DNA from 2 places in the Gordonia sp. LUNF6 genome. Region 1 is predicted to be linked to the other one. Evidence: predicted binding sites of a transcription regulator. Region 1 holds the regulator's gene; the other holds the start of a gene.
What was found. Region 1 encodes LexA, which represses DNA repair genes until DNA is damaged. Its sites were predicted from a motif close to CGAACANNTGTTCG; they were not measured.
Positions count from the first base shown of each region.

Region 2: ACK8HH_RS07405 (DUF222 domain-containing protein) is a predicted target of LexA. The motif match lies at 14,737-14,750, and genes of this name have one in related genera.

Region 1 covers NZ_CP178181.1:1,716,606-1,732,464, forward strand. The annotation lists gene ACK8HH_RS08045 (fructose-specific PTS transporter subunit EIIC) at 1-796, opposite strand, end outside; gene ACK8HH_RS08050 (1-phosphofructokinase family hexose kinase) at 891-1,838, opposite strand; gene ACK8HH_RS08055 (DeoR/GlpR family DNA-binding transcription regulator) at 1,835-2,605, opposite strand; gene ACK8HH_RS08060 (putative PEP-binding protein) at 2,745-4,463, shown strand; gene lexA (transcriptional repressor LexA) at 4,490-5,149, opposite strand; gene ACK8HH_RS08070 (LysM peptidoglycan-binding domain-containing protein) at 5,333-5,923, shown strand; gene nrdR (transcriptional regulator NrdR) at 5,946-6,395, shown strand; gene hrpA (ATP-dependent RNA helicase HrpA) at 6,429-10,133, opposite strand; gene ACK8HH_RS08085 (SRPBCC family protein) at 10,170-10,631, shown strand; gene ACK8HH_RS08090 (aspartate aminotransferase family protein) at 10,672-11,904, shown strand; gene ACK8HH_RS08095 (carboxymuconolactone decarboxylase family protein) at 12,185-12,724, opposite strand; gene ACK8HH_RS08100 (peroxiredoxin) at 12,780-13,367, opposite strand; gene ACK8HH_RS08105 (hydrogen peroxide-inducible genes activator) at 13,506-14,492, shown strand; gene ACK8HH_RS08110 (DEAD/DEAH box helicase) at 14,476-15,859, opposite strand, start outside.
Region 2 covers NZ_CP178181.1:1,571,134-1,586,992, forward strand. The annotation lists gene obgE (GTPase ObgE) at 1-1,242, shown strand, start outside; gene proB (glutamate 5-kinase) at 1,232-2,350, shown strand; gene ACK8HH_RS07340 (ectoine synthase) at 2,664-3,086, opposite strand; gene ectB (diaminobutyrate--2-oxoglutarate transaminase) at 3,083-4,381, opposite strand; gene ectA (diaminobutyrate acetyltransferase) at 4,419-4,943, opposite strand; gene ACK8HH_RS07355 (Sir2 family NAD-dependent protein deacetylase) at 5,050-5,952, opposite strand; gene rsmD (16S rRNA (guanine(966)-N(2))-methyltransferase RsmD) at 6,014-6,559, shown strand; gene coaD (pantetheine-phosphate adenylyltransferase) at 6,611-7,099, shown strand; gene ACK8HH_RS07370 (DivIVA domain-containing protein) at 7,246-8,034, shown strand; gene ACK8HH_RS07375 (YceD family protein) at 8,123-8,671, shown strand; gene rnc (ribonuclease III) at 8,668-9,372, shown strand; gene mutM (bifunctional DNA-formamidopyrimidine glycosylase/DNA-(apurinic or apyrimidinic site) lyase) at 9,385-10,260, shown strand; partial or broken gene ACK8HH_RS07390 (transposase) at 10,680-11,319, shown strand; gene ACK8HH_RS07395 (IS30 family transposase) at 11,436-12,479, opposite strand; gene ACK8HH_RS07400 (transposase) at 12,401-12,964, opposite strand; gene ACK8HH_RS07405 (DUF222 domain-containing protein) at 13,110-14,717, opposite strand; gene ACK8HH_RS07410 (OsmC family protein) at 14,999-15,406, shown strand; gene ACK8HH_RS07415 (acylphosphatase) at 15,406-15,675, shown strand; gene smc (chromosome segregation protein SMC) at 15,696-15,859, shown strand, end outside.

The sequences.
Region 1 (15,859 bases):
CGACCACCGGCTTGCCGACGAACCGGTCGCGGCCCTTGACGCCCACATCCGTCGCGAAGACCACCACGTCCGCGGCGGCGATCACATCGGGGGCGAAGGGCGTCGAACCGGTCGACCCCTGGGTCTCCACCGCGAACTCCACGCCGGCGCGTTCGGCGGCGAGCTTGAGGGCGTCGGCGGCCATGTAGGTGTGCGCGATCCCGGTGGGGCACGCGGTGACGGCGACGATCCGAGTGGTCCCGGGCTCGGCCGCTGGGGATTCGGTGGTCGGGGTCTCAGTTGCCGGGGTCTCAGTTGCCGGGGTCGCTGCGGGGGTCGCTGCGGCCGGGGCAGGGGCCGGCTTGCCGTCGACGGCCTCGTTGACCAGATCGACGACGGCGGCGGCGTCGGGCGCCGCGCGCAGGGCGGCGACGAAGTCGGGCCGCACGAGGGCGCGCGCCAGCGAACTGAGCACCTTCATGTGCTCGCCGGCGGCTCCCTCCGGTGCCGCGATCAGGAAGACGATGTCGGCGGGCCCGTCCGGAGCACCGAATTCTGCCTTTCGCGTCAGGCGTGCCATGGCGAGGGTGGCGGTGGTGACGGAGGCGACGCGTGCGTGCGGGATCGCGATGCCTCCGGGAATCCCGGTCGCGGATTTGCGTTCGCGTGCCATAGCGGCCTCGGCGAGCTCGGCCGGGTCGGTGCAGCGGCCGGCGTTTGCGACCAGACCGGCGAGCGCGGCGATGACACTGTCCGCATCAGCGCCGGCGTCACCGTCGAGCAGGACCAGCTCCGGCGTGATGATCTGTTGGGACATGATGGCTCCCTCGGTGATTCTGGGGGTCGGGATTCTGGGGGTCGGGGATTCGGGGACTCGGAGATTCTGGGTGTCGGGGTTCTTCGCGGACGGATCAGGACAGCCGGGAGACGGACACACCCGCTTCGTCGAGCAGATCCGGAGTGGGCGGCGTGGTGCCCGGCAGTGCTGCGGCCGCCGAGCCGTGAGCGACGGCACTGCGCAGGAGCCCGGCCTCGTCGGCACCGCGCAGGTGCGCGATCAGATAACCGGCGAGTGAGGCGTCGCCCGCGCCGACGGTGCTGCGGACCGCGACAGCCGGCGCGGTGGCGAACCATATGCCGTCCGGGGTGGTCAGGAGAGCGCCGGCCGCGCCCAGCGTGGTCAGCACCGTCCCGCCGGTCCGGTCGGCGAGTGTTCGGGAGGCGGCCGCTGCGACGCTGGGATCACCCTGCGCCGCAGACCTCTCCATGCCGGCCGGATCGTCGCCGGTGAGTTCGGCGAGCTCATCGGAGTTCGGCTTCAGCAGTGCCGGACGGGCGGCGGCCACCGCGGCCAGGGGTGCACCGGACGTGTCGACGGCCACCCGACAGTGCAGCGACGCCGTCGCGGCGAGTACCTGCGCGTACCAGTCGTCGGGGAGGCCGGGCGGCAGCGAGCCGCACAGAGCGAGCCAGTCCGCTCCCTCGGCACGGGCCAGGATCGTGGTGCGCAGCGCGGCCGCGGCCTCGGCGGAGACGGCCGTTCCGGCGTCGTTGATCTTGGTGGTGGTGCCGTCCGGTTCGGCGACGGTCAGGTTGGTCCGGACCGTCCCGTCCGCCGACACCGCCTGGTGCGGAAGGGCCACGGCGCGCAGGCTGTCGATGAACGGGTCGTCGGCGCGGGCGGGCAGGACGGCCAGTGTGGGAAGGCCGGCGGCCCGCACCACCCGTGCGACGTTGATTCCCTTGCCGCCCGGTTGGTCGACGACGCGGGCCGCACGGTGCACCTCGCCCCTCCGGAGCGGTCCGGCGAGCTCGATCGTACGGTCGGTGCTCGGATTGGCGGTGACGGTGACGATCATGCGATCACCACCTCGATCTCGTGGGCGCGCAGTTCGTCGGCGAAGGCCGAGTCGATCCCGGCGTCGGTCACGAGGACATCGACGTCCTCCAGGGTTCCGAAGCTCATCAGTTCCTCCCGGTTGATCTTGGACGAGTCGGCGAGGACCACCGTCGTCGTGCAGGCCGCGATCATGGCGCGTTTGGTGGCGGCCTCGTCGGCGTCGGGTGTCGACAGACCGTGCTCGAGCGACAGACCGTTGGTGCCGAGGAAGCCGACCGACGCACGGATGCGCGAGAGTCGCTCGATCGCGTCGGCGCCGACGGAGGCACCGGTCTTGGGCCGGAGTCTGCCGCCGGTCAGCAGCACCCCGGAGCCGGGCAACTCCGCCACCACCTCGGCGATCTGCACGCTGTTGGTGACGCAGGTCAAGCGGGCGTCGGCGGGGATGGACAGAGCCAACTGCAGAGTGGTGGTCCCGGCGTCGATCACGATGGAACCGCCGTCGGCGGGCAGGAATGCCAGCGCAGCGGCACCGATGGCGCTCTTCTCGCCTCGGTGGGTCTCCTCCCGAACCACCAGATCAGGTTCGTCGACCACTGCGGCGACGTCGAGGCGTACGGCTCCGCCGTGGACGCGCACCAGATGGCCGCTGCGAGCGAGAATAGCCAGGTCGCGGCGCACGGTCTCGCCGGTCACGGAGAAGCGCGCGGCGAGATCGGCTACGGAGACGCGGCCGCGCAGGCGGACCTCGTTCGCGATCGCCGACTGGCGTTCCTCCGCGTACATCTGCTCTCCCGACTGTCCGATCTCATGCAACGATGGGGATCGTGCAAAGATGTGGATCTGTGTTGATTTGGTTGGTTACACATCTTTGTTTACATGGGTACGTGTTGACACGTCAAGGACTTTCTGTAATCTTTCTCACATGACCGAGGTGACTTCTCCCGTGCCTGCCGAGAACCCGTTCCGCGCCGACGTCATCGTCTCCGGTACTCCGGTGGTCGGTGGCCTCGCGTACGGACCGATCATCAGACCCGCACCGCGACCCGGCTTCGACGCCATCGACGACTCTCCCGTTCCGGAGGAGCTCCGCGACGCAGAGATGGAGCGTTTCACCGCCGCCGCCGGAGTGGTGGCCGACCGGCTGGCCGACCGGGCCTCCCACAGCACCGGCGTCGCGGCCGAGGTCCTGACTGCCACGGCCGGTCTCGCGCGCGATCGCGGGTGGGCGACGGCCGCGGGCAAGTCGATTGCGCAGGGCGTTCGAGCGCCGCTTGCCGCGATCGCGGCCACCGAGCAGTTCGTGGAGATGTTCACCAAGCTCGGCGGCCTCATGGCTGAACGGGTCACCGATCTGTTGGACGTCCGAGACCGCGTCGTCGCCGAACTCCTCGGGCTCTCGGAGCCGGGCATCCCCGTGCCGGACGTGCCGTCGATTCTGCTCGCCGACGACCTCGCGCCCGCCGACACCGCGGGTCTGGACCCGGCACGCGTCATCGGGCTGGGCATGCGGCTCGGCGGCCCCAGCAGCCACACGGCGATCATTGCTCGCCAACTCGGTATTCCGTGCGTGGTCGCCGCCGCTGAACTCGATGAGATCCCCTCCGGAGCCATGGGCTACGTGGACGGGGACGCGGGAACGGTGGGGGCCGCCCCGGACGCCGGACTCATCTCGGACGCCGTGACGGCCGCGGCGACGCGGGCGGCCGAGACGGCGGCCTGGCGCGGGCCGGGCCGCACGGCGGACGGGCACGCGGTCGCGATCCTGGCCAACGTGGCCGACGGCGTGTCCGCTCGGTCGGCGGCGCAGGCGCCGGTGGAGGGCGTCGGACTGTTCCGAACCGAACTGGCCTTCCTGGACCGCGCGGCCGAGCCCACCGTCGCCCAGCAGGTAGAGCTCTACCGGGAGGTGATCGACGCCTTTCCCGGGCGCAAGGTGGTGATCCGCACCCTCGACGCGGGCTCGGACAAGCCACTGAAGTTCGTCGCCCACTCCGACGAGCCGAATCCGGCGATGGGAGTCCGCGGCAACCGCATCGTGCAGACGTATCCGGACATCCGCAACAACCAGCTCGATGCGCTGGCGGAGGCGGCGCGCGACGACGGCCGTGCGACGCCGTGGGTGATGGCACCGATGATCGCCACGGTCGACGAGGCGCGCGAATTCGCCGCGCGGGTTCGGGAACGCGGTCTGGTGCCGGGGGTGATGATCGAGGTGCCGTCGGCGGCGATCCTCGCCGACGCGATCCTCGCCGAAGTGGACTTCGTCTCGATCGGCACCAACGACCTGACCCAGTACACGATGGCGGCGGACCGGATGTCGCCGGAGCTGGCGGCGCTCACCGACCCGTGGCAGCCGGCGGTACTCGCGCTGATACAGCGGGTCGGGGACGCCGGTCGGGACCAGGGCAAGCCCGTGGGCGTATGCGGCGAGGCGGCTGCCGATCCGTTGCTGGCATGTGTGCTGGTCGGGATGGGTGTGACGTCGTTGTCGTCCGCGCCTGCGGCGTCGGCCGCGGTGGGACTGAAGCTGGGTACCGTCACCATGGATCAGTGCCGCGATGCGGCGTCCGCCGCGATCGCCGCGACGAGTCCGTCACAGGCGCGCGAGGCGGTTCGCGCGGTTCTGGCCGGCGAGGTGTGATGTCCCGCTGAGGCCGGCCGGGCGCCTCAGATACGGCGCATCACCGTGACGACCTTGCCGAGGATGGCGGCGTCGTCGCCGGGGATGGGCTCGAAATGCTCGTTGTGCGGCATGAGCCAGACGTGACCGTCGGTGCGCTTGAAGGTCTTCACGGTGGCTTCGCCGTCGATCATCGCGGCGACGATGTCACCGTTCTCCGCCACGTTCTGCTGGCGCACGACCACCCAGTCGCCGTCGCAGATCGCCGCGTCGATCATCGATTCGCCGACCACGCGAAGCATGAACAGGGAACCGTCGCCGACCAGTTCGCGCGGCATCGGGAAGACCTCCTCCACGGCCTGTTCGGCGAGAATCGGTCCGCCGGCGGCGATCCGGCCGAGCACCGGAACGAAGGTCGGCGTGGGGAGTGACTCTCCGTCGGCCTCGGCACCGCCCGAGGGCGGTGTCCGCTGATCGTCCCGAACGTTCACCGCACGCGGACGGTGCGGATCGCGCTTGAGAAGGCCGCGGCGCTCGAGCGTGCGGAGCTGATGGGCCACCGACGACGTGGAGGTGAGTCCGACGGCCTCGCCGATCTCACGGATGCTCGGCGGGTAGCCGCGCTCGCGGACCGACTGACGGATGACCTCGAGCACCTCGCGCTGACGCTGGGTCAATGAGGCCTCGAGCGTCGCGGTGGAGAGCATCGGATCGGGCGTGTCGGTCACGGTCGGGCCTTTCGTCAGCTGTGTTCGATCGATGGTCCAAAGGCTAGTTGAGTAGGTCACAAAACTCAAACAATTGTTCGACGCGTGTCGGCGTTTGTCGGACCCCTCGTGTTAACTATCGAACAAGAGTTCTTCGAACACGCGATCGATTGGAGACGAGTCATGAGCACGAGGACGGCACCCGCCCCGACCGGACGCGCCACCGCTGTGCGCTCCACTGCTGTGCACTCCACCGCTGTGCACTCCACTGCTGTGCACTCAACCGCGTCGGCGATGACCTGCGACATCCCGGTGGTCCGTGGCTCGCTGGTCCGTGATCGGGGAGTACGCGGAGCGGGGCGAGGCGACTCGAGCGGAACGTGCTTCCCGACCGGCCGCCCCGAGCGGCGTCGCCCGGTCGCGGACCGGCGAGTGATGTTCGATGCGCCGCCGGCCGGCCGGACCGCGCTGTCGCCCTCGGTGTACCGCAGGCGCCGGTGGGCCGGGGCCGCGGTGGTCGGCGGCACCCTCGCCGGCATGGTGTGGCTGCTCGCCCTCGTCGGAGCGGGCTACCAGGATGCGGCGACGCCGGAGTCGCCGGCGGCGACGCACGTGGTGTACGTCCGGTCGGGGGAGTCGCTCACCGCGCTCGCTGAGCGGATCGCTCCGGAGTTGCCGTCCGCGGGCGTCATCGCCCAGCTGCGCGACCTGAACGGCCTCGAGACATCGGGACTGCATGTCGGACAAGCGCTTATCGCCCCGCAGTACGGCTGAGGCGGGCGGGTATTGTCATGGCATGCGCTGCCCGTTCTGCAAGAACGACGACACCCGTGTCGTCGACTCCCGAGTCGCCGACGACGGCCAGGTGATCCGTCGCCGCAGGTCGTGCAATGAATGCGGGCGGCGGTTCAGCACGGTCGAGACGGCTGTGCTGTCCGTGGTGAAGCGCAACGGCATCTCCGAGCCCTTCAGTCGCGAGAAGGTGATGCAGGGCGTGCGCCGCGCCTGCCAGGGCCGTCAGGTGGACGAGGACGCACTGGCGAAGCTTGCGGTGCAGGTGGAGGACACCGTGCGCTCGTCGGGTTCGGCCGAGATACCGAGCAATGAGGTCGGTCTCGCGATCCTCGGTCCGCTGCGCGACCTCGACGAGGTGGCCTATCTGCGGTTCGCCTCGGTCTACCGGTCGTTCGAGTCGGCCGACGACTTCCAGCGCGAGATCGATTCGCTGCGCCGCGACCGTCACTGACACTCACGGCACCGGCGCCACCGGTCCGAGCAGTCAGCTGAACTTGTCGATCGCCTTGATTATCCGCTGCTCGGAGACTGGACCGTTGGTGCCGAGCTGCTGAGCGAACAGGCTCACGCGGAGTTCCTCCAGGCGCCACTGCACCAACTCGTTCAGCGCCTCGTGGCGTGCGGCCGGAAGCTGGGCGAGGCGCCGATTCCAGACCGCCACCACCCTGTCGATGGCGCCCATCGCCTCGTTGTCCCGGCCGGCGGCGGTGTTGAGGGACTCGAGGCGCAGCCGCGCGGCGGTCAGATAGCGCGGCAGCGAGCGCAGATGCTCCAATGCCGTCGCGCCGACGAAGCCGTCGAAGATCAGATCGTTGACCTGATCGGAGACGTCGTCGGCGGCGAGAGTCCCGGACCGGGCGTCGACGGCCCGGCGCACCGGGGAGTATTCGGCGAGCGCCGCGACGGCGGCGTCGAAGTACTCGGGTGCGCGCGACCGGATCACCGGCCCCAGCCGCGCCGAGAGCGCGCCGAAGTCACCGGGACTGCGCAGGGCGGCCAACTCCGGCTCCCGTGCCAGGGTGTCGGTGACCGCCCGTGCCGTGCAGTCGGCCAGCAACGCGTCCACGTCCGGATACGGGCTCTGGCTCAGCGCGAGCTTGGCCGGCGGCGGCAGAGTCGACGCCAGCTTGCGGCTGGGCGGCGCGATCGCGAGTCGCAGGAGTTCTCCGGCGGCGGCGGCGATGCCGGCGTCGCGCTCGGTGGAGGTGGCGGCCTTCGCGATGCGTACGCCCTGTCCCGGCACGGTCGCGAGCGTGGGATAGCGGGTGATCGTCTGTCCCGCAACGGTCGCCGTCTCGGAGTCGGCGAGGGTGCCCAGACCGTCGGCGGTCCATTCGCGGTGCAGGGGCGCACGGCGGTCGCGGTCGGCGTCGGCAGACAGGTCGGTGCGAAGCGCGGCGAGCCGGTCGCCGCGCGCGATGATCGCGCCGTCTGTGCCGGTGACTGCGAAGTGCATCCGCAGATGCGGGGGGAGTGCCGACGGATTGAAATCGCGCGGAGCCAGGGTGACCCCGCTGATCGACGACAGCTCGCGAGCCAGGCCGGTGAGCAGTGGCTCGCTGCGCACCGAGAGTCGGCTGAGAGCGAGTTCGGCGTACCGGGACGCCGGGGACATGGACTTGCGCAGGCCCTTGGGCAACGACTTGATCAGCTGCGTCGCGAGTTCGGCGCGCATCCCGGGTACGAGCCAGTCGAATCCGGTGTCTCGCACATGTGCCAGGAGCGGCTCGGGGATGATCGCGGTCACGCCGTCATTGGGTGCGCCGGGCTCGAAGTGGTAGCGGAGCTCCAGGCGGGTCTCGCCCTGCTGCCAGGCGGCCGGATAGTCGGCGGCCGTGGGGACGTCGTCTCCGAGTAAGTCCTCGGGCCGGAGGTTGAGCAGCGCCGGATCGGTGCGGCCCGCCTTCTTCCACCACGAGTCGAAATGCCGTGTCGACACCACGGTGGACGGTATGCGCGCCGCGTAGAACTCGAAGAGCTCGTCGTCGGAGATGCGCAGGTCCCTACGCCGCGCGCGATGTTCGGTCTCGGACGCGTCGCGGAGCAACTCGGCGTTGTGGGCGAAGAACGCATGACGGTTACGCCAGCGTCCGGCGACCAGTGCCTCCTGGATGAAGATCTCGCGCGAGGTCTTCGGGTCGATCGACCCGTAGTTCACGCGGCGCTGTGCCACCAGGGGAACTCCGTACAGGCTGACCTTCTCGTACGCCATCACTGCGCCGCGGCGGGTGGACCAGTGCGGCTCGGAGTAGGTGCGCGTCACCAGGTCGCCGGCCAACTCCTCGACCCAGGCCGGATCGATCGAGGCCACGGTGTGTGCGAACAGGCGCGAGGTCTCGACGAGTTCGGCGGCCACGACGAAGGCGGGCGGTTTGTTCGCGAGGAAGGATCCGGGGAAGATCGCGAACTTCGTGCCTCGGGTGCCCAGATAGTCGCGTGAGTCGCCTTGCCGCGCACCGATGTTGGTCAGCAGGCCGGAGAGCACGCTGCGATGAACGGCTGCCGGGTCCACCTCGGTGTCCGGGATCTGCCACTTGAGGTCGCTGACGGTGCGCCGCAGCTGCCGGTGCAGATCGATCCATTCGCGGATCCGCAGGAAGTGCAGGAACTCTCGCTCGCACATCTTGCGGAACTGGCTGCTTGAGAGTTCCGCGCGCCTGGCCGTCAGATACTCCCAGAGCTTGAGGTGCCCGAGGAACTCCGACCCCGGCACCGCGTGCCGGCGATGGGCGGCGGTGGCGGCCTCCCGCTTGTCGCTGGGGAACTCCCGAACGTCGGGCAGGGCCAGCGCCGCAGTGATGACGAGCAGGTGATCGAGGCAGCCGTTGTCGTGTCCGGCAACCAGCATCCGGCCCAACCTCGGGTCGACGGGCAGCCGCGCGAGCTGCTTGCCGATCTTGGTCAGCCGCGCGGACGCGGAATCGGTGCCGGTGACCGCTCCCAGTTCGGACAGCTGTGCCATGCCGTCGCGGACCGCTCGCGGGTCGGGCGCCTGCACGAACGGGAAGTCGTTGATGTCGCCCAGCCGCAGCGACAGCATCGACAGGATGACGGCGGCGAGATTGCTCCGCAGGATCTCCGGGTCGGTGTACTCCGGACGAGCGTCGAAATCGTCTTCCGAGTACAGGCGGATGCAGATGCCCGGCGCCACCCGGCCGCAGCGACCCGCGCGCTGACGGGCGCTGGCCTGTGAGACCCGTTCCACGGGAAGACGAGTCACCTTGGTGCGGGTCGAATAGCGGGAGATGCGAGCCGTACCCGCATCGATCACGTACCGGATGCCGGGAACGGTCAATGACGTCTCGGCGACATTCGTGGCCAGCACGATCCGCCGACCGTTGGACGGGGCGAACACCCGTTGCTGCTCACCGACCGACAGCCGGGCGAACAGCGGAACGATCTCGGCCGCGCTGCGTCGGCGGAGGGCATCGGCCGTGTCCCGGATGTCGCGCTCGGTCGGCAGGAACACCAGGATGTCGCCCGGGGCGTGCGACCACAGCTCGCCGACCGCCGCGTCGATCGCCGCGATCTGATCGAGGTCGTCGTGGTCGGAGTCGTCGCTCTCGCGCGGCCGATACCGAATCTCGACCGGGTACGTCCGCCCCGAGACCTCCAAGATCGGCACCGTGTCCGCGGTGGTGGCGAAATGCCGGGCGAAGCGGTCGGGCTCGATGGTCGCCGAGGTGATGATGAGCTTGAGATCCGGTCTGGTCGGCAGCAACTGCTTGAGATAGCCGAGCAGGAAGTCGATGTTGAGGCTGCGCTCGTGCGCCTCGTCGATGATGATCGTGTCGTAACCGGACAGCCGCGGATCCCGGCCGATCTCGCGCAGCAGGATGCCGTCGGTCATCACCTTGATGCGGGTGTCCTTGCCGACCTTGTCGGAGAAGCGCACCTGATACCCGACGGTCCCGCCGATCTCGGTGCCCAACTCGTCGGCGATCCGCCGGGCCACCGACGTCGCCGCGATCCGCCGAGGCTGCGTATGACCGATCGAGGTGCGGCCGAGTTCGAGGCAGATCTTCGGCAACTGGGTCGTCTTGCCCGAACCGGTCTCGCCCGCGATCACGACCACCTGGTGTGCGGAGACCGCCTCGGCGATCTCGTCGCGGCAGGCGCTGACCGGGAGTTCCGGCGGATAGGAGATCGTCAGGGCGGACAGGTCCGGAGACGGGATCGCGGAAGGCATGATGACATCGATTCTACGGTGGGCCACAATGCGGTGATGACACCCGGAACAGAGTCCTCCGCACGCGTCGTCTCCGCCGAGCGGATCGTCGCCGCACCGCGCAGCCGGATCTTCGAGCTCATCGCGGACCCCGCCCGTCAGCCCGAGTGGGACGGCAACGACAACCTCACCGCGGCCGAGCCAGGCCGGCGGGTGCGCCGCGTCGGCGACGTCTTCACCATGCGGCTCACCAAACCCGGTGCGGTGCGCGAGAATCACGTCGTCGAATTCGACGAGGGACGTCTCATCGCGTGGCTGCCGTCGGAGGTGGGGAAGAATCCGCCCGGCCACCTCTGGCGTTGGGAACTCTTCGAGCACGCCGACGGCACCCGTGTGGTGCACACGTACGACTGGACGGAACTGCACGACCCCAAGCGCGAAGCCCGCGCCAGGGCGACGACGAGCGAACGGCTGGCGTCGTCGATCGACCGTCTCGCCCGGCTCGCGGAGTCCGGCTGAGAGGTAAGCGCAACCCGGGGTGAAGTGCGATATTCAAGGCATGGGTTCTCTCTGGCACGGCTTTGCAGACATGGGTGCGGTGACCGCGGACGGACCGTTCATCGTGACGCGCGGACGCGGGACGCGTGTCTACGACGACAGCGGCAGGGAATACATCGACGCCACCGCGGGTCTGTGGTTCGCCAACATCGGTCACGGTCGCACCGAGGTGGCCGACGCGGTGGCGCGGCAGCTGTCGACGCTCGCGCACTACTCGAACTTCGGCGACGTGGCGTCGGAGATCACCGTCGAACTCGCCGAGCGCATCGCCGCGATCGCGCCGGTACCGGGTTCGAAGGTGCTGTTCACCTCTGGCGGCAGTGATTCGGTCGAGTCGGCGGTCAAACTGGCGCGCCGGTACTGGGTCGAGCAGGGCGCGCCCGACAAGACGATCGTCGTCGGACGCAGCCGGGCGTATCACGGGATGCACGTCGCGGGCACTTCGCTCGCGGGCATAGACGCCAACGGCGAGGGCTACGGCGAGTTGATGTCCGACACCGAGACCGTCGCGTGGGATGACGCGAAGAGTCTCCTGGGGCTGATCGAGCGGATCGGAGCCGAGCGCATCGCGGCCTTCATCGCCGAGCCGATCCTGGGCGCGGGCGGAGTGTATCCGCCGCCGGAGGGCTACCTGCGCGAAGTCCGCGAGATCTGCCGCGACCACGACGTGCTGTTCATCGCCGACGAGGTGGTCACCGGGTTCGGCCGTATCGGGGCCCGGGAGTGGTTCGCCTCCTCCCGATTCGGTCTCGATCCCGACATGATGACCACGGCCAAGGGACTCACCAGCGGGTATGTGCCGATGGGCGCATTGGTGGTCGCGCCGCGGGTGGCGGCGCCGTTCTTCGCCGGCGGCACGTGGTGGCGCCACGGATACACCTACGGCGGCCACGCCGCAGCGGCAGCGGCCGCACTGGTGAACCTCGACATCATCGAGCGCGAGGGACTGCTCGAGACGGCGAGCCGTCTCGAGTCCGACCTCGCCGCGGCGTTCGCGCCGCTCGCGGAGCTGTCTCAGGTCGGCGAGGTCCGCACCGGTCTGGGAGCGGTGACGGCGGTACAGCTCGCCGACCCGTCGAAGGGAGCGGCCGCCGTGACGAAGCTGCGCGAGCACGGTGTCAGCGGCCGGGTGGCCGGTCAGGGCGCACTGCAGATCTCGCCGGCGTTCATCATGACCGCGGACGAGGTGGGGGAGCTCGCCGATCGGGTGGCGAAAGCCGTGCGGGAGCTGTAGCCACCGATATCGACGGCCACCACATCGATACCCCGAAGCCTCCCCGGAAAACCCGTTGCGGCCGCTCCGGGCATCGGCGTAGCGTTCTGCTCGTCAACAGGGAAGGAGGTGGTCCGAGAAATGGTGAATTTCAGGACTGAGGAGGTGGCCGCCGCCTGACCGACTGACTGACGTCAGACGGCGGTTGCCCACCTGAAATGACGGCAGGCCCCGAGCACGTGAAGTTCACGCGCTCGGGGCCTGCCCGCATGTGGCCCGCAGTGGTGCGGGCGGCAGTCCGTCAGACTCCCGCGGCGGCGAGTGCCTCGGCGGAGGTGATCGCCTGGCCGACGCCGGCCACGATCGACGCGGCCTTGAGGGCCTCGAACACGACCTCGCGGTCCTGCCCGCCCTCACGGACGACGTTCTCGTGCGCGCCGACGCAGTGCTCGCAGCCGTTGATCGCCGACACCGCCAGCGACCAGAGCTCGAAGTTCACCTTGTCCACGCCCGGGTTGCCGATGATGTTCATCCGCAGACCGGGACGCAGGTCGTCGTACTTGCCGTCGAGGAAGCCGCGGCCGCGGTAGAACACGTTGTTCATGCCCATGATCGAGGCGGCGCCGAGGGCGGCGTTGTACGCCTCCGCCGACAGGTTGTCGGCGGCTTCGTCGGCGATCTCACGCAGCACGGTGGCGTTGCGGGTCGCCGCGGCGGTGGCCAGCAGCGTGCCCCACAGCTGCTCCTCGTTCAGCACCGTGGTGCGGCTGATCGAGGAGAGGTTCAGCTTGAGATCCTTGGCGTACTCGGGGAGTGCGTTCTTCAGGTTGTCGATGCTCATATCGCTCGATCCCTTCGAGTGTGAGGTGGCGTGGGAGATCCGGGAACGGCCGGAATCAGACGCCCGCGCTCATGAGCTCGCCCGCGTTGATGGTCGGGTCGCCCTTGCGCCAGTTGCAGGCGCACAGCTCGTCGGACTGCAGGGCGTCGAGCACGCGCAGGACCTCGTCGACGTTGCGGCCGACCGAGCCCGCGGTGACCGACACGAACTGGATCTCGTTGTTCGGGTCGATGATGAAGGTGGCGCGATCGGCGACGCCGTCGGCGTTGAGGACGCCGGTGGCCTCGACCAGCTCGCGCTTGAGGTCCGAGAGCATCGGGAAGGGGAGGGTCTTGAGGTCCTCGTGCTGGGCGCGCCACTGGAAGTGGACGAACTCCGAGTCGATCGAGGCGCCGAGCACCTGGGTGTCGCGGTCGGCGAACTCGTCGTTCAGCTTGCCGAAGGCGGCGATCTCGGTGGGGCAGACGAAGGTGAAGTCCTTCGGCCAGAAGAAGACGACGCGCCACTTGCCCGCGTGGTCGTCGCTGGTGACCGTGGTGAAGTAGTCGTCCGGCTGCTGCGCGTCGACCTTCGAGAGGTCGCCGCCGATGACGGCGGTGAGGTTGTAGGCCGGGAACTGGTCGCCGATGGTGAGCAGAGCCATGTGTGTACTCCTTCAATTCGGATTCATGTTGCGGGAGAGAAGATTCCGGCGGAGAAACGGTCGGTTTCCCGCCTGGAGTCCATTCTGCCCGAAACCCAGTGAAAAGCAAATGCGATAGTAGTCACTATATTGATAGGCATGACCGATCAAAGTTATCAGCCGCCCATCACCGCACTGAGGGCGTTCGTGTCCGTGGCGAAGCACTTGCACTTCGGCTCCGCCGCAGCCGAACTCGGGGTCAGTCAGCCCTCGCTGTCACAGGCGCTGGCCGGACTGGAGGCGGGGCTCGGACTCCGGCTCGTCGAACGGACCACCCGGCGGGTGATGCTGACGGCGGAGGGCCGCCGGCTGCTCGGGTCGGCGATCGCGGTGTGCGACGCGGTCGACGACTTCCTGCTCGATGCCGCCGGCGACCTCGACCCGCTGTCGGGGACTCTCCGGTTGGGATTGATCCCGACGATCGCGCCCTACATCCTGCCCCGAGTGCTGCACGGGCTCGCCGAGCGCCGACCGGCGCTCGATCTGCTGGTGGTGGAGGATCAGACCGACCGTCTGCTCGGACAATTGCGCGACGGAGCCCTCGATGCGGCGGTCCTCGCCCTGCCCGCCGGCGCACCGGGGATCGGCGAGATCCCGATGTACGCCGAGGACTTCGTCCTCGCGCTGCCGCAAGGACATCCGCTCGCCGGACGGAAGCGGCTGTCGCCGAAGATGCTGGAGGATCTTCCGCTGCTGCTGCTCGACGAAGGACACTGCCTGCGCGACCAGGCTCTCGAGGTGTGTCAGCTCGCCGGCGTCTCACCCGATCTGCGTCAGACGCGGGCCGCGTCGCTCACGACCGCCGTGCAGTGTGTCGAAGGCGGTCTGGGAGTGACGCTGATCCCGCAGACCGCGGTGGCCGTCGAGACCGCGGCGGGTGGACTCGCCACGGCCGAGTTCGCGCGTCCGCGGCCCGGCCGCACGATCGGCCTCGTGTACCGGGAGTCGTCGGGCCGGGGCGAGGCCTACCGCGCGCTGGCCGCCGACATCGCCGAACTGGTGGCCGACGGAGGCGCGGTGACCCCGGCGGGCACGCGGTCCGGCGGCACCGACGGCACCGCCGTCGACCTCACACCTGAGCGGTGAGCTGCTCCCACTCGTCGATGAGGCTGGAGTCGACGTCGCGGATCAGATCGCCGAGTTCGTCGGTGATGTCCTCGATCTCGTCGGTGACCGCCGACATCGGCAACCCGCTGTTCAGTGCGCGGTAGCAGTCGGTCAGGTACCGCAGGACGACGCCCTCGCTGCGCGCGAGCCCGAGGTCGGAGATGAGCTCGGTGAAGGTCATCGACCGCTCCCGCATGTACCGCAGGACGGATTTGGGCGACGGGGGAGTGTTCGCCAGCCAGGGATGGCCCCGGCGATAGGTCTCGTATGCGAAACCGATCTCCTCGGCGAGCGGCTGCGGCCACGTGATCTGCTCGAGTCGCTCCATGCGCTCCTCGTACTCGATCCCGTCGGCCTTCATCTCGGCGACGGCGGCGTCGCGCGCCTGCTTGCGCTGCGCGACGAGCACGGGGCGCGGATCGTCGAGGGTGCATTCGAGTATCGAGATCACATCGAGCGCGTAGGTGTCCGAATCGGTGTCGAGGAGTTCGAACGCGGCGACCGCGAACGCCGAGAGCGGATTGGTGAGGGCGAAGTTCTCCGGCAGGTCGATGGAGAGTTCCACGTGCTTCCCGTCCGCCGCGGGCCGGTCGAGCTTCGTCACGATCCCGGTCTCGCACAGGTCGCGGTACAGCGCGATGGTGTGCTTGATGTGGCGCAGTTGCCGCGAGCGCGGTTCGTGGTTGGTCTCGAGCAGATGCCGCAGCGCCGCGAAGCAGTCGCCGGGCCGTTCGAGCACTTCCATCAGCATCGCGGTGGTCATCCGGAAATGCGACTTCAACTCTTCGTCGGGAGCGTCGATCAGCGTTTCGAAGGTCTTCTCGCCCCAGCTGACGAACCCCTCGGGGGCTTTGCGGCGCACCACCTTCCGCAGCTTCTTGGGGTCGTCGCCCGCCTTCGCCACGGCGCGCGCGTTCTCGACGTCGTGTTCGGGTGCCTGGGCCACCACGTAGCCGACGGTGTCGAAACCCGCCCGGCCGGCACGGCCGGCGATCTGGTGGAACTCCCGCGCTCGCAGCCGGCGCACCCGGTGGCCGTCGTACTTGGTCAGGCCCGCGAACAGCACGGTGCGGATCGGTACGTTGATGCCCACGCCGAGGGTGTCGGTTCCGGCGACCACCTTCAGCAGGCCGGCCTGCGCCAGCCGTTCGACGAGCCGCCGGTAGCGGGGGAGCATGCCCGCGTGATGCACGCCGATGCCCGACCGCAGGAGTTTCGACAGGGTGCCACCGAAGCCGGTCTGGAACCGGAAGTCGCCGATCGCCTCGGCGATGGCCGCCTTCTCCTCCTTGTCACAGATCTTCACCGACAGCAGCGCCTGGGCGCGTTCGACGGCCTGCTGCTGC
Region 2 (15,859 bases), 150 kb from region 1:
CTCAAGGTGCCCGACGGGACGGTGGTGATCGACGAGGACGGCGAGATCGTCGCCGACCTGGTCGGTGCCGGTACCGAGTTCATCGCCGCGCAGGGCGGCCGGGGTGGTCTGGGCAACGCGGCGCTGGCCTCGCGGGCGCGTCGGGCGCCGGGATTCGCGCTGCTCGGCGAGCCCGGAGACGAGCGGGAACTGACCCTCGAGCTCAAGTCGGTCGCCGACGTCGGGCTCGTCGGCTTCCCGTCGGCGGGCAAGTCGTCGTTGGTGTCGGTGCTCTCCGCGGCGAAGCCGAAGATCGCCGACTACCCGTTCACCACGTTGGCTCCCAACCTGGGCGTCGTGACCGCCGGTGCCGAGGTATTCACCGTCGCCGACGTGCCCGGCCTGATCCCCGGAGCGTCGCAGGGGCGCGGACTGGGACTGGACTTCCTCCGGCACCTGGAGCGCTGCGCCGTCCTGGCGCACGTCGTGGACTGCGCGACCCTCGAACCGGGACGCGACCCGGTGTCGGACATCGACGCGCTCGAGGCCGAACTCGCGGCGTACCAGCCGGCGCTGGACGCCGACCACTCGCTGGGCGACCTCGCCACGAGGCCGCGCGTGGTCATCCTGAACAAGATCGACATTCCCGAGGCGGCTGAGCTGGCGGATCTGGTGGAAGCCGACATCGCCGAGCGAGGCTGGCCGGTGTTCCGCATCTCCGCTGTGGCCCACCAGGGACTGTCGGAGCTGACCTTCGCGCTCGCGGAGATGGTGGCGCGGTACCGGGCCGAGCACGCCGAGCCCGTGGCCCGCCGCGCCGTCATCCGGCCCAAGGCAGTCGATGAGTCGGAGTTCACCGTGGTCGCCGATCCCGATGTCGAGGGCGGGTTCATCGTGCGCGGGGCCCGTCCGGAGCGGTGGGTGCGTCAGACGCAGTTCGACAACGATGAGGCCGTCGGCTATCTCGCGGATCGGCTGAACCGCCTCGGCGTCGAGGACGCGCTGGTGAAGCGGGGTGCCAAGCCGGGCGCGCCGGTGACGATCGGCGAGATGACCTTCGACTGGGAGCCCACGACTCCGATGGGCGTGGCCGTGCCGATCACCGGCCGCGGCACCGACATCCGTCTGGAGCGCAACGACCGAGTGGGTGCCGCAGAGCGCAAGCTCGCGCGCAAGATGCGCCGCCAGGCCTCCGATGAGAACGAGCTGGGTTGGGGCGCAGGGGATCTCGGACAGGAGGAGTCGGACGTCGATGACGAGTGATGTTCGGCAGTTCCTCGCGACGGCCCGCAGCATCGTCGTGAAGATCGGTTCGTCCGCCGTCACCGACATGGTGACCGGCATCGACCACGCCAGGCTCGATGCGCTGGTCGACGCACTCGAAGCACGGATGCGCGCCGGATCGGACGTCATCGTCGTGTCGTCGGGGGCCGTCGGCGCGGGAATCGCGCCGCTGGGCCTCAAGAAGCGGCCCCGCGACCTCGCGACCAAGCAGGCGGCGGCGAGCGTCGGCCAACTCCGCCTGGCGCACGCCTGGGGGACGTCGTTCGCTCGTTACGACCGTACCGTCGGCCAGGTGCTGCTGACCGCCGACGACGTGTCGAACAGGTCCCACCACGCGAATGCGCAGCGAACTCTCGACCGGCTTCGCGCGCTGCATGCGGTGGCCGTCGTCAACGAGAACGACACGGTCGCCACCAACGAGATCCGCTTCGGCGACAACGACCGGCTGGCCGCCCTCGTCGCACACCTGGTGCACGCGGACGCGCTCGTGCTGCTGTCGGACGTCGACGGGCTGTACAACGGCGATCCCCGCAGACCCGGCCCTGACGGCCAACCGGCGCGGCTGATCGAACAGGTCGACGGACCCGACGACCTGGACGGAGTGATCGCAGGCAACGGCGGTGCGCTGGGAACGGGCGGCATGGCATCGAAGCTGGCGGCGGCGCGGCTGGCGGCCGACTCGGGTGTCCCGGTGCTGTTGGCCGCGGCCTCGGCCGCCGGTGAGGCGCTGTCGAACGCTTCGGTCGGCACCGTCTTCAAAGCCCGGCCGACCCGGATGTCGGCCAGACGGTTCTGGGTGCGCCACGCAGCCGAGGCGCGCGGCACGTTGACGCTCGACGACGGTGCTGTCGCCGCGGTCTGCGGTCGGCGACGGTCGCTGTTGGCCGCGGGTGTCACCGCGACGGTCGGCGACTACTCCGACGGCGACGTGGTGGAGCTGGTTGACGCGGCCGGAACAGTTCGCGCCCGAGGCGTCACATCGTATGACGCCGACGACGTCGCGCAGATGATCGGCCGTTCGACGTCCGAGCTGCCCGCCGATCTGCGCCGTCCGATCATCCACGCCGACGACCTGGTCCCGGCCTGACTCCGGGTTTCGTCGGAGGGGAGTGTCGAGGCGGTGGTGTCTCGATACGCTCGCTCACTTCGTTCGCGTGCGACTCGACTGGCCTGGGGGTGACGGACCGGCAGGGGTGTCTCGATACGCTCGCTCACTTCGTTCGCGTGCGACTCGACTGGCCTGGGGGCGCGGCTTGTCGACTGGCCTGGGGGGGACGGCCCGGCAGGGTTGTCGAGTAGGCCCGGAGCGCAGCGGAGGGGCGTATCGAGACCGGGCGGACACGGAACCGAAAGCGCCCACCCGACCAGCGGTCGGGTGGGCGCTTTCGCTGCGGAAACAGTCAGTCGGCTCGGTGCTTGCCCTCGCCGGCGGGGACCGTGACGAGCGGGTAGACGCCGTTCTCGTCGTGGACCTCGGTGCCGACCACCGGCGGGTTGAAGACGCACAGCATCCGCATCTGCTCGTCGACGGTCACGGTGTGACGCTCGTGGCCGTCCAGCAGGTACATGCTGCCCGCGCGGAGCGGGTAGATCTTCCCGGTCTCCCGGTCGAGCAGGGTGCCCTTGCCCTCGACCAGCCAGACGGCCTCGACGTGGTTCGCGTAGTGGAACTCGTTGATCGAGCCGGCCGCGATCGTGGTCTCGTGGAACGAGAATCCGACCCCGTCGCCACCGAGCACGATCCGCTTGGAGACCCAGTTGCCCTTCGGGTCGGCCACCTCGCGGTCGGTTCCGGTGATCTCTTCGGTGGTGCGGACGATCATGCTTCGGCCTCCTCGGGGGCGGTGTCGGCAGCGAAGGCCTCGTCGACCGATTCGCTCAGGATCTGCAGACCGTGGGCGAGATCCTCGCTGCTCATGGTGAGCGGGGGAAGGAGTTTGACGACCTCGGAGTCAGGACCCGACGTCTCGGCGAGCAGGCCCTTGGAGAACGCGATCTCGCACGTCCGGCCGGCCAGCTCGGGCTTGTCGAAGGCGAGGCCCTGGACCATGCCGCGGCCCCGGTGCGACAATCCGTCGTGGCGCTGGCACAGGTCCTCGAAGGACTGCGCGATCTCCATGCCCTTCGCCTTCACCTGGACCGAGAGCGCATCGTCGGACCAGTACTTGTTGATGGCGGCGGTCGCGGTCACGAACGCGGGGTTGTTGCCGCGGAACGTGCCGTTGTGCTCGCCGGGCTCCCAGACGTCCAGCTCCGGACGGAGCAGGGTCAGTGCGAGCGGCAGTCCGTAGCCGCCGATCGACTTCGACAGCGTGACGATGTCCGGCACGATGCCGGCCTCCTCGAACGAGAAGAACTCGCCGGTGCGGCCGCAGCCCATCTGCACGTCGTCGACGATCAGCAGGATGTCCTTGCGCTTGCAGAGGTCGGCCAGGCCGCGCAGCCACTCGGGACGCGCCACGTTGACGCCGCCCTCGCCCTGAACGGTCTCGACGATGACGCCGGCGGGCCGGTTGAAGCCCGAGCCGGAGTCCTCGAGAACACGCTCGAACCAGGCGAAGTCTGCGACGCTGCCGTCGAAGTAGTTGTCGAAGGGCATCGGCGTGGTGTGCACCAGCGGTACGCCGGCGCCGTTGCGCTTCATGGCGTTGCCGGTCACCGCCAGCGAGCCGAGCGTCATGCCGTGGAAGGCGTTGGTGAAGTTGATGACCGCTTCGCGGCCGGTCACCTTGCGGGCCAGCTTGAGCGCTGCCTCGACCGCGTTGGTCCCGGTGGGGCCGGGGAACTGGACCTTGTAGTCCAGCCCGCGGGGCTCCAGGATCTTGGCGGCGAAGGTCTCGAGGAATTCGCCCTTCGCGCGGGTCGACATGTCGAGTCCGTGAGTGATTCCGTCACGGACGATGTAGTCGACGAGCGCATCCTTCAGAACAGGATTGTTGTGGCCGTAATTGAGAGCGCCTGCGCCTGCGAAGAAGTCAAGATAGCGATTCCCGTCGACGTCTGTCAGCCAACTGCCCTGAGCAGTGTCGAAGACGGCGGGCCAATCACGGCAGTAGGAGCGGACTTCGGATTCGTGCTTGGTGAAAGTTCGGTCGTCCAGTGCAGTTTCGATTGTCATTTTCGAGAGTTTCCTCGTTTGAGTTCTGCCGGTTCCGCTATTGAGCGGAGCCCGGCGTCAGCAGATACAGGTCCTCGGGCTCATGGGAGTCGATGAACAGTTCCGCGCTGAAGAACGGTTCGCGTGTCAATTGCAAACCGAGGGCTCGGGCAGCGCCTGCGAACAGTCGCTGGGACGCCTGATTGTCGGGGCTTATCGTGGTGTTGATGGCGACGACACCGGCTTGAGCGCAGTGCCGGAACAACTCGCAGACCATCCGCTTGGCGATCTGCTTCCCGCGTTGCGTCTCGTCGACGGCCACCTGCCACACCATGAGGGTGTCGGGTGCCGCTGGTCGACGGTATCCGGTAGCGAAGCCGACGACGTCTCCGTCGAATTCAGCCACGATCGACGTCTCGGAAAAATCCTGTGACCAGAGAACGTAGGCATAGGGCGAATTAACGTCCAGCACGCGCGAATCGCGAGCGATCTCCCATATTCTCTTTCCGTCACGGGCCCGCGGTCGCCGGAAGGTGACCGTGTTTCCGTTGTCTGTCTCCGGTGAAGGATCATTCGGGTTCATGACGTGACCGAGGCTATCGGCCGTTCATAGGAAAGTCACCGCAGATCGAATATTGCCTGCGCGGAACCCCGCCTTTGTGCAGTTCAAGCAAACAATGTGGTGTACGTCACAGTAACGTTGAACGTGCGGCAGCGATGCGGTCTGCGACCGCGGGAAGAATGACCTCGCACCGGTGGTCGATCTTCAGGGTCGCCAGGTCGTCGCCGCGCGTTCGGCCGCGGTTCACGATCGCTACCGGCTTGCCCGCGGCCACCGCTCTGCGGACGAATCTCAGTCCGGACATCACGGTCAGCGACGACCCGGCCACGAGCAGCAGGTCGGCGTCGTCGACCAGGGAGAACGCCTGAGCCACCACATCCGGGCCCACCGTCTCCCCGAAGTAGACGATGTCGGGCTTCAACACTCCGCCGCACCTCGCGCAGTCGAGCATCACGAAGTCGCCGATGTCCTCGAGCGCGGCGTCGGCGTCGGGGGCCACCTCGATCGCGCCTCGGGAGGCCACCCGATCGGCGTAGCCGGGGTTCGCCGACTCCAGAGCCTCGGCGAGCCGGTGGCGGGAGAGCTGTTCGCCGCAGCCCAGGCAGCGGACGCGACCGTAGGAGCCGTGCAGATCGACCACCGGGCGCGACCCGGCCTTCATGTGGAGCATGTCGACGTTCTGTGTGATCACCCCGGAGAGGACTCCCGCGTCCTGCAGGGTGCGCAGTGCCCGATGGGCGGCGTTCGGCGCGGCGGCGTCCATATGCCGCCATCCCAGATGGTTGCGGGCCCAATACCGGCGCCGGCTCTCTGGGGAGGAGAGGAAGGCCTCGATCGTCATGGGACGCCGCACGGGGGAGTCGGGGCTCCGGTAGTCGGGGATTCCGGAGGGCGTCGACAGTCCGGCGCCCGTCAGCGCCACCGCGCGGCGGCCGTCCATGAGTTCGGCGAGTTGCTCGGCACGGCCGTCCGGATCCGGATCGGCCACCGTGGGCGCTGCCGGGGTCCAGGCCGTCGTGCGGATGCGCATGCCGACAACGCTACTGCGGGCGGGTTCGCGGGCGCGACTATCCACTACCATGGGTCTCGATATGACCAGAATCATCGCCGGTGACTTCCGCGGCCGTCGGCTCGCCGTTCCGGCCGACACCACCCGGCCGACCTCCGACCGCGTTCGCGAGGCACTCTTCTCCATGCTCGGCTCCCGGATGGACCTGTCCGGAGTCCGCGTGCTCGACCTCTATGCCGGCACGGGCGCGCTCGGACTCGAGGCGGTGTCCCGGGGAGCGGCGTCGGCGGTGCTCGTCGAGTCCGACCGCCGGGCTGCCGGGGTGCTGCGGGACAACGTCGCCGTCTGCGGCGCAGCGTCGCGGGTCCGGATCGTCAACCGCCCGGTGGAGTCGTTTCTGGCGGCGCCGTCCGGAACGTTCGATCTGATCCTCCTCGATCCGCCTTACGAGGTGCCTTCCGAAGAGGTCGACCGAATGATCTCGGCATGCGAACCGGTTCTGGCGTCCGACGGCTGGGTGGTGGTGGAGCGCGGCCGTCGCAGCGCCGCCGTCACCTGGCCCGACGGACTGGAGGAAGTGACGTCGAAGCAGTACGGCGACACGGTGGTCGTGCTGGGTGGTCGCTGACCGCGGCCGTCGCCGCGGCGCCGGAGACGGCGTCGCGTAGATTCAGCAGACATGAGTGCTGCAGTCTGTCCCGGGTCGTACGATCCGTTCACTCTCGGCCACCGCTTCGTCGTCGAACGCACGGCTGCCCGGTTCGATCGGGTGGTCGTGGCCGTCGTGGTGAACCCGAACAAGCAGGGGATGTTCACCGTCGAAGAGCGCATCGCGCTCATCGAGCGGGACTGTGCCGACCTGGAGAACGTCGAGGTGCGCAGCTGGACCGGTCTGGTGGTGGATCTGCTGGTGGCAGAGGGCGCCGACACGATGGTCAAGGGGCTGCGTTCGGAGAGCGACTTCGCCTACGAGATCCCCATGGCGCAGATGAACCGGGAGCTGACCGGGTGTGAGACGTACTTCATGCTCACGGATCCGCGGTACGCGCACGTCTCCAGTTCGCTGGTGAAAGAGGTCGCCAAGCTCGGCGGCGACGTGACGCCCTATCTCTCCGAGCACATTCACCAGGCGCTGGCCGACCGTTTGTCGCAGACGCGCAGTGTCTGACGGATACGCCCACTGACAGTCCGGGCCTGACGGGGCGACACGCCCGATGCGGCCCTCCGGCGTCACAGTCGCAACATTCGGCACAATGGCCTCAGTGATATCAAAGGCCGCCGAACCTACGGCTGTGCCGGATCGGAGATTGAATCGTGTACCGCGTATTTGAAGCGCTTGACGAGCTGGTCGCGATCGTCGAAGAGGCGCGCACCGTGCCGATGACCGCGGGGTGTGTGGTTCCCCGGGGCGATGTGCTGGAACTTCTCGACGATCTGCGCGATGCGCTGCCCGGCGAGCTCGACGACGCGCAGGACGTGCTCGACGAACGCGACACCCTCGTGTCGAACGCGCGTGAGCAGTCCGATCGCCTCATCACCGGTGCCGAACGCGACTCCGAGGCGATGCTCGCTCATGCGCGGGCCGAAGCCGATCGGATCCTCGCCGAGGCGAAGGCTCGAGCCGACCGGATGCTCGACGAGGCGAACGGCAACGCGCAGGCCGTCATCGCCGACGCGAACGACGAGGCCCAGCGGCTCGAGCACAGCGCCGCACGCGAGTACGAGGCCGTGACCGGCCGAGCCCGCGCCGAGGCCGGACGCGTCGTAGAGGCGGGCAACGCCAGCTACAACAAGTCCGTCGCCGACGGCATCGCCGAGCAGCAGCGGCTGGTGTCCGAGTCCGAGGTGGTCTCGGCCGCCAAGCAGGAGGCCGAGCGGATCATCGATGCGGCGCACGCCGAATCGGACCGGCTGCGCGGTGACTGCGACATCTACGTCGACGACAAACTCGCCGACTTCGAGGAGATCCTCACCGGCACGCTGCGGTCGGTGAACCGCGGACGCCAGCAGTTGCGGACGGGCGCGGGCATGCACGATTACGTCGAGTATCCGCACGGCATGGACGAGGGACCGCAGCCGGGTCCGGCGCAGATGGCGGGCTGAGGTCGCGCTCGATCCGGGACGCGGCCACTGAACTTCGTTCGAGCAGGGACTACTGAGTAACATCGTTCGGGTGACTGATTCTGGATTCGTGATCGATGTCCGGTCGGTGCCCCGCCGGGCCGGTTCGATGATCGAGAAGGCGTGGACCCTCGAAACCCCCGACCGCATCGGTGCGGAGATGATCGGCATTCCCGCCGGCGGCGAGGTGGCTTTCGACCTGCGTCTCGAGTCGGTGACCGAGGGTGTCCTCGTGACCGGTACGGTCACGGCCGTCGCCGAGGGCCAGTGCGGCCGCTGCCTGGACCCGCTGACCCAGGACGTCTCCGTGTACCTGACGGAACTGTTCGCGTACCCCGACAGTGAGACCGACCGCACAGCGGAGGACGAGGAAGAACTCGAGCGCATCGTCGACGAGCGGATCGATCTCGAGCAGGTGGTGATCGACGCGATCGCGACGGAGCTGCCGCTGTCGCCGCTGTGCACGCAGGACTGTCCGGGACTGTGCCCGATCTGCGGAGTGAAGCTGGCCGACGCCGAGGAGGGCCACGGCCACGACATCATCGACCCCCGATGGGCGAAGCTGGCCGACCGGCTGACCGAGACGGACGGGGACGCCGGCGAGGACGGTGACCGGTGAGCAAACGGCCCGACCCGTCGCTGCTCACCGATGTGCTCGGCGTCACGATCAGGAACGATCTGCTGAACCTGGCGCTGACCCACCGCTCGTACGCGTACGAGAACGGCGGGCTGCCGACCAATGAGCGCCTCGAGTTCCTCGGCGACGCCGTGCTCGGCGTGGTCGTCACCGAACGGCTGTACGTCGGCTTCCCGGACCGTCCCGAGGGCGAGCTGGCGAAGATCCGGGCGAGCGTGGTCAACATGCACGCCCTCGCGGACGTCGCCCGCGGCTTGGGCGACGGCGGACTCGGCGCACATCTGCATCTCGGCCGCGGTGAGGAACTGACCGGCGGCCGCGACAAGGCGTCGATCCTCGCCGACGGCCTGGAATCGCTGTTCGGGGCGATCTTCCTCGACCACGGCATCGAGGTCGCGAAAACGGTCATCATGAAGCTGTTCGAGCCGATCATCGAACGATCGGGCCGGCTCGGTGCCGGACTGGACTGGAAGACCTCGCTGCAGGAGCTCTCGGCCGAGCGGAGCCTCGGCCAGCCGCAGTACCAGGTCACGTCGACCGGACCGGACCACAACAAGGAGTTCACCGCGATCGCAGTGGTCGGCGGCACTCAACTGGGCACCGGTACCGGCAGGACCAAGAAGGAAGCCGAACAGAACGCGGCCGAGCTGGCGTGGAAGGCACTCGAGGAACAGCCGCGTTGATCGGACCGTCCGGTGCCTGAACTTCCCGAGGTCGAGACCATCCGTCTCGGCCTGTCGTCCCATCTCTCCGGTCGGACGGCGCGCGAGGTCGAGGTGCTGCATCCGCGCGCGGCCAGACGCCACGTCGGCGGACCCGTCGATCTCTCGAATCGATTGCGCGGCAAGACCTTCGAGGCCGTCGAGCGGCGCGGTAAGTACATGTGGCTGCTCGCCGCGGACCGCGCGGACGAGGTGGCCGTAGTGGTCCATCTCGGCATGAGCGGGCAGATGCTCCTCGCCGAGCAGGGTGCCGCCGATCCGGTGCACCTGCGCATCCGCGTGCCCCTCGACGACGGGAACGAACTGCGTTTCGTCGACCAGCGGACCTTCGGCGGCTGGCATCTGGACGAACTCGTCGACGCCGGGCCGCGCCGCGTACCCGAGTCGGTGGCGCACATCGCACCGGATCCCTTCGAGCCGGCTTTCGACCGCGACGGCGTGGTCACCGCGCTGCGGCGTCGGGACACGGAGATCAAGCGCGCGATCCTCGACCAGACCGTGATCTCCGGTGTCGGAAACATCTACGCCGACGAGTCGCTCTGGCGCGCCGGCCTGCACGGCCGGCGACGCACGCGCGGCATTCCGCGCGCCCGGCTGGGAGAACTCGTCGATCACGCAACCCAGGTGATGCGGGAGGCGGTCAAGGTCGGCGGCACGTCGTTCGACGACCTGTACGTGAACGTGAACGGGCAGTCGGGTTATTTCGAACGATCGTTGAACGCCTATGGGTGCGAAGGACTTCCGTGCCGTCGCTGCGAGACGCCGATGGTGCGCGAAGCATTCATGAACCGGAGCTCGTTCTTCTGCCCGACGTGTCAGCGGGTGCCGCGGCGCCGGAGGGTTGCCTGACCGACTACTCGCAATGTATTGGTGCCTGCTGTCGGTGTACGTCGCCTTCTATCGGGCGGTCCGTTCAGAATCCTTCCTTGGAACCTGCCGCTCTCGTGTGCGTCACTCGATGTCGGTACCGGCCGATAGGGTGTAGCCATCGAGTAGAGGCCAGCAGTCGCGGGCCGACAGGAGGGAGTAACTGATGAAGTCCAGGCACCGTGTGAAGGCCCACGGTGAGGTCTTCACGCCGCGCCACATGGTTGAGCGGATGCTTGACCTGGTGCGCGAGGACCTGGAGACCGGCACTGACTTTGTCGACAGGACTTTCCTCGAGCCTGCAGCCGGCGATGGCAATTTCTTGGCTGCGAATCGACAGACAGCGGTGAGGTCAGGGTAGATACGAGCGTCATCTGCCTCGTCGGCATGAACGACTCCAGCAGGTCGCCACCAGCGAAACCAAAGCCTCGTGGAACACCTTCCTCGCCGACCTGGTCGCCCGCGGCCTCGGCGGAGTCCGCCTGGTGACCTCTGACGCCCATGCCGGGATTGGTCGAGGCGATCGCCGCGACCCTGCCCGGCGCCGCTTGGGAGCGCTGCCGCACCCACTACGCCGCAAATCTGATGGCGGTGTGCCCGAAATCGATGTGGCCGGCTGTGAAAGCGATGCTGCACAGCGTCTACGACCAACCCACACCAGAGGCGGTGAACGCCCAGTTCGACCGGCTGCTCGAATACACCGAAGACCGGCTGCCCGACGTCGCCGAACACCTCGGCGACGCCCGTGAAGACTTGCTGGCGTTCACCGCGTTTCCGGAAGATGTGTGGCGCCAGATCTGGTCCAACAACCCCACCGAACGGCTCAACCGCGAGATCCGCCGCCGCACCGACGTCGTCGGCATCTTCCCCAACCGCGACGCCATCATCCGGCTCATCGGAGCAGTGCTCGCCGAGCAGACAGATGAATGGGCCGAAGGCCGCCGCTACCTCGGCCTCGAGGTGCTCAGCCGTTGCCGCCTGACCGTCACCGACCACACGCCGGAGGTGAACACCGACCCACTGATCCAACTACCCGCCTGACCACCTACGAAGGACCACAACCAGTTACACCACTACCCGGGACTTGACCGATCAGCGGTGTGGCCGGTCGAGCTCGGCCGCGAAGAAAGCCGACGCGGTCTTCAAGATCGGCGGATTCAAGCGGTGGGCGCAAGAAGCTCTGCGAGCTTCTCTGATGGTGTCAGATAGCCCAGAGTCTTGCGCGGTCGGCTGTTGAGGCTGTCCTGGATCGCGTCCAACTCCTCGCGGGTGACGGCGCTCAGGTCGGTGCCCTTGGGCAGGTACTGACGCAACAGGCCGTTGGTGTTCTCGTTGCTCCCGCGCTGCCAGGGCGAGTGGGGATCGCAGAAGTAGATCGGGATACCCGTGGCAGTGGTGAACGCCGCGTGCTGCGACATCTCCGCGCCCTGGTCCCAGGTGATCGTTCTGGCCAACGAGGACGGTAGTTTGCTGATCGCGGCGCGCATCGCTGCCTCGACCTGCTCGGCTGTCTTGCCATCTGGGAGGTGCAACAGCAGCGTCATCCGCGTCGATCGCTCGACGAGCGTCCCGACCGCGCTGCGGCTGCCCTCGCCAAGGATGAGGTCGCCTTCCCAGTGTCCGGGCACGGCGCGGTCGTCGGCTTCTGCGGGGCGTTCGCTGAGCATCACCATGCCGGGGATCCGGCCGCGGCCGTCAGTGGTGCCGCGGGGCTTTCGGGCCGCTCTTCCGGACCGTAGACACCGCGCCAACTCGCGGCGCAACTCGCCTCGGCCCTGGACAAACAGGGACTGGTAGATCGTCTCGTGGCTCACGCGCATCTCCGGATCATCGGCGTGATCCAACCGTAGGCGCGCCGCGATCTCCTCGGGGGACCACAACTGCTCCAGCCGGCTGGAGACCTCCTCGAGCAACCGGCCTGACGCGAGCTTGAAAGACTTCGGCCGACGAGCTTGATCGCGAGCGCGTTCGTGCGCATGCCATGCCGAGTAGCCGCAGCGACCACCGCCGCGCTTCACCTCGCGGCTGATGGTCGACACCGCGCGCCCCAGGTGCTCGGCGATCGCGGTGAAGGTGTCGCCACGATTGATCCCCACCAGGATCTGCTCGCGCTCGTCAATCGTCAGGCAGCCCTGGCGTGGCTCCCAGCCGAACGGCTTGGCGTCGGCGTGCCTGCCGGTGCGGGCCATGATCCCGACCATCGGCGCGCTGCAGCCGATCTCCTTGGCGATGTCGACCAGCCGCCAACCCCTCGCATGCAGCCTGAGTGCCAGCCGCTTCTGCTCCCGACTGAGATGACCGTGCTTGCCCTGCATCCGGATCCTCCTGTGATCAGTGACTGCCTCATCTCACAGGACTCGTTGCACTGACCGCTTGAATCCGCCCTCTCGTTCGCCCGACGCAGCTCTCGAACTTCCTTCTCCAACAAGCGGATCCGCTCGATATCTGAAACTGTCTCGACCCCAGGCGCTTCGGCTTGGCCGTCTTCGACGCGGCGGACCCAGGTCCGCAGGGTCTCGGGGTTGACGTCGAGTTGCTTGGCGATCCGCGCCAGAGCTCCGGGCGCGGTCTCGGGGTCCTTCCGAGCATCGATGGCCATCCGTGTGGCACGATCCCGCAACTCGGGTGAGTACTTCGGTGGGCGAGGCACGAAACAAGTGTCCCTTCCGGTCAAACCTGTCTCCATCAAACCCGGGACGATTCAATCGTCACTGACCTCATGCAACTGTTGCTGACCGAGGTGCTGCGTCTGCATCTGGACACGGCTCCCGCGGCCGGTCACGGCTGGTTGAGTCTGTGGCGATCGACCGGCTCCGCCGATGCCGCTGGACTCAGAACGGCGGCTCGCCGTCGGTGACCGTCGCGATTTCCCGCTGTCGGCGGTTGGCGGCGCGCCTCTGGGTGCGGTAGCGGTGCTTGGCCTGAGTGCGGGTCAGTCGCCGTTCCGGTTCATTCTCGGCGTGTCGGTTCTCCGGGCGCGTCGCGGGCGAGTCCGACATGCCGAACGACACGCCGTGCCGGCACTGAATGTGCCCGAGCTCGGGCAGCAGCCACAGGTTCATCGCCTGTCGGCGGACGGTCATCCCGTCCGGCGTGGTGACTTCGGTCCAGATGACGCCGTTGGCGTCGACGATCTGATCATCGACCCACCCTTCGGCGTGGGTTTTCACGCCATGATGGAAACGGCACTTCGGATTCAGATTGCACACGCACGTCGGCCCGCCGTTGCCCGGATCGCGGTGGTCGAATTCGACGACGTGATCGAGGTCGGACTTCCACGCCGGGCGGTCGCAGCCGGCGACGGTGCAGGTGCCGAACAGGGCGCGGACGGCTGTGTCGACCGCCGCCGAGGGGCGGTACCGACCGGCGTGTCGCATGCAGTCGGCGATCACCGTGTCCAGATCCAACTCGCGAATCACCGCGTCGGGACGACGCACCAACTCCCGGGCGTGGTGGGCGGAGATCGGACCGACGCCATCCTCGTACGCCGGTAGCTGCGACACGCCGTCGAGCGCCTCCTTGCGCACCACGACGTGAACCATCACATGGGCGCGCCGCGCGTCGATCTGCGCGGGCGCCAACTCCGAGACGCAGTCGTCCCGCTCGCACAGGCAGGTGAACTGGCTCTGCTGCAGCAGTGCGGTAGCGGCGTCGGACCGGCGGGCCTGCTTGGTTCGCGGGTCGAACGGGCACACGCCGTCGGCGAGCGCGTTGATCGCCCCGAGGGAGATCGCCGCGTCCTCGGTGGAGCCGACGATCACCATCTCCGACACGCCGTCGGCGACCGGCGTCACCGACACCTTCTTGCTCGACGCGACCTGCTCACGAGTCAGGGTCGCGGCGTCCGGGTCGTGCTCGGCCACGATCGCGGCGACGGTCGACTCCACCCGGTTCGCCGACAGTCCACCCATTCCGGCCAGACGATGTGCGATCTCCGCATCAATGAAGGCGAGCAGGTCGCCGTCGTCGACCAACGCGGTCTGCTCCACGGCTCGAACGAACCACCCCGGAGTGAGAACCCCGTAGCGCATCAGTCGGCCGATCGACGGAATCCGCTCGAAACACGCGATCGCCCGATCGACGAACAACTCACCCGCGTACTGCCGGACCCCGGCCGCTGTCGCATACGAGGCCGCCATCTGGCACTGCGGATCAAACAACCGCGTGTACGCATCGACCGACGCGTCGGCCTCTAATTCCGCTTGCTTCGCCCGATACAGCGAGTACACCGCCTGATAGCGATGCCACATCACCAACCCCTGATAGCAGTCAGCCCGCGCTGCGAAGGTCAACAACGCGGCACGATCAGCCCGCGACACCGCAGCCGCATCCGAACCGGACCCGTCGGTCGAACCTGCCGGACATCCGATCCGGATCACGATCGACCCGTCGTCGACCACCACCGACGAGCCGGAATGCTCCCTCACCTGCATGTTCACGCCTCCCCTTCGAGTGCCTCGAACTTACATTCGATGATATCGGCAGGGTCTGACAAATCACTCGAACGGAACGAGGCGGATTCAGCGCACCGTTCTCGGCGACGCGCTCTCGTCGACGTCCTCAAGCCGATCCGCAGGGCGAGCCGGCCACCCGGTAGGTTGAACAGTCTTGGAACGCCGACGGCCGGGAAGGTCTGCGAGGCCGGCGGCGTTCGACCGGGGGAGGCGTGAACACCGAGACGTGAACACCTCCACGAACGGCAGATGAAAGGCACGACGACATGACTGAACTGTGGGTCCAGCGGACCGGAACCCGGAGGTACACCGGGCAGAGCTCGCGCGGGGCGCAGGTCCTCATCGGCTCGGAGGACGTCGAGGGCGTCTTCACCCCGGGTGAACTCATGAAGATCGCACTCGCCGCGTGCACGGGGATGTCGTCGGACCGGCCGCTCTCGCGCCGACTGGGCGACGACTACGACGCCACCGTGCGGGTCTCGGGCGACGCCGACCGGGAGAACGAGCGGTACCCGCAGCTGGACGAGGTCCTGGAAGTGGACCTCTCCGAACTCGACCCGGAGGCCGCCGAGCGCCTGCTCGTGGTCGTCGAGCGCGCCATCGACAAGGTCTGCACGGTCGGCCGCACCCTGAAGGCGGGAACTCAGGTCTCGCTCACCATGGAGACCGAGTGATGCAGCGCCTCACCGCGTGGGTGCACGGGCGAGTCCAAGGCGTCGGATTCCGCTGGTGGACCCGGTCGCGAGCGCTGGAACTCGGTCTGGTGGGATACGCCTCGAACCAGCCCGACGGTCGGGTGCTCGTGGTCGCCGAAGGTCCGCATGAATCGCTGACGGCACTGCTGGCCGCGCTGCGCTCGTCCGACACCCCCGGCCGAGTCGATCTGGTGGTGGAGTCCTTCGAGGCGGCACGCGGTGGTTTGACGGGCTTCGTCGAGCGCTGATCCGGGTAGGCTGTCAGGTCGTGCACTTGAAGAGCCTCACCCTGAAAGGGTTCAAATCGTTCGCGTCGTCGACGACGCTGCGGTTCGAGCCCGGCATCACGTGTGTGGTGGGGCCCAACGGGTCGGGCAAGTCGAATGTCGTCGACGCCCTGACCTGGGTGATGGGGGAGCAGGGGGCCAAGGC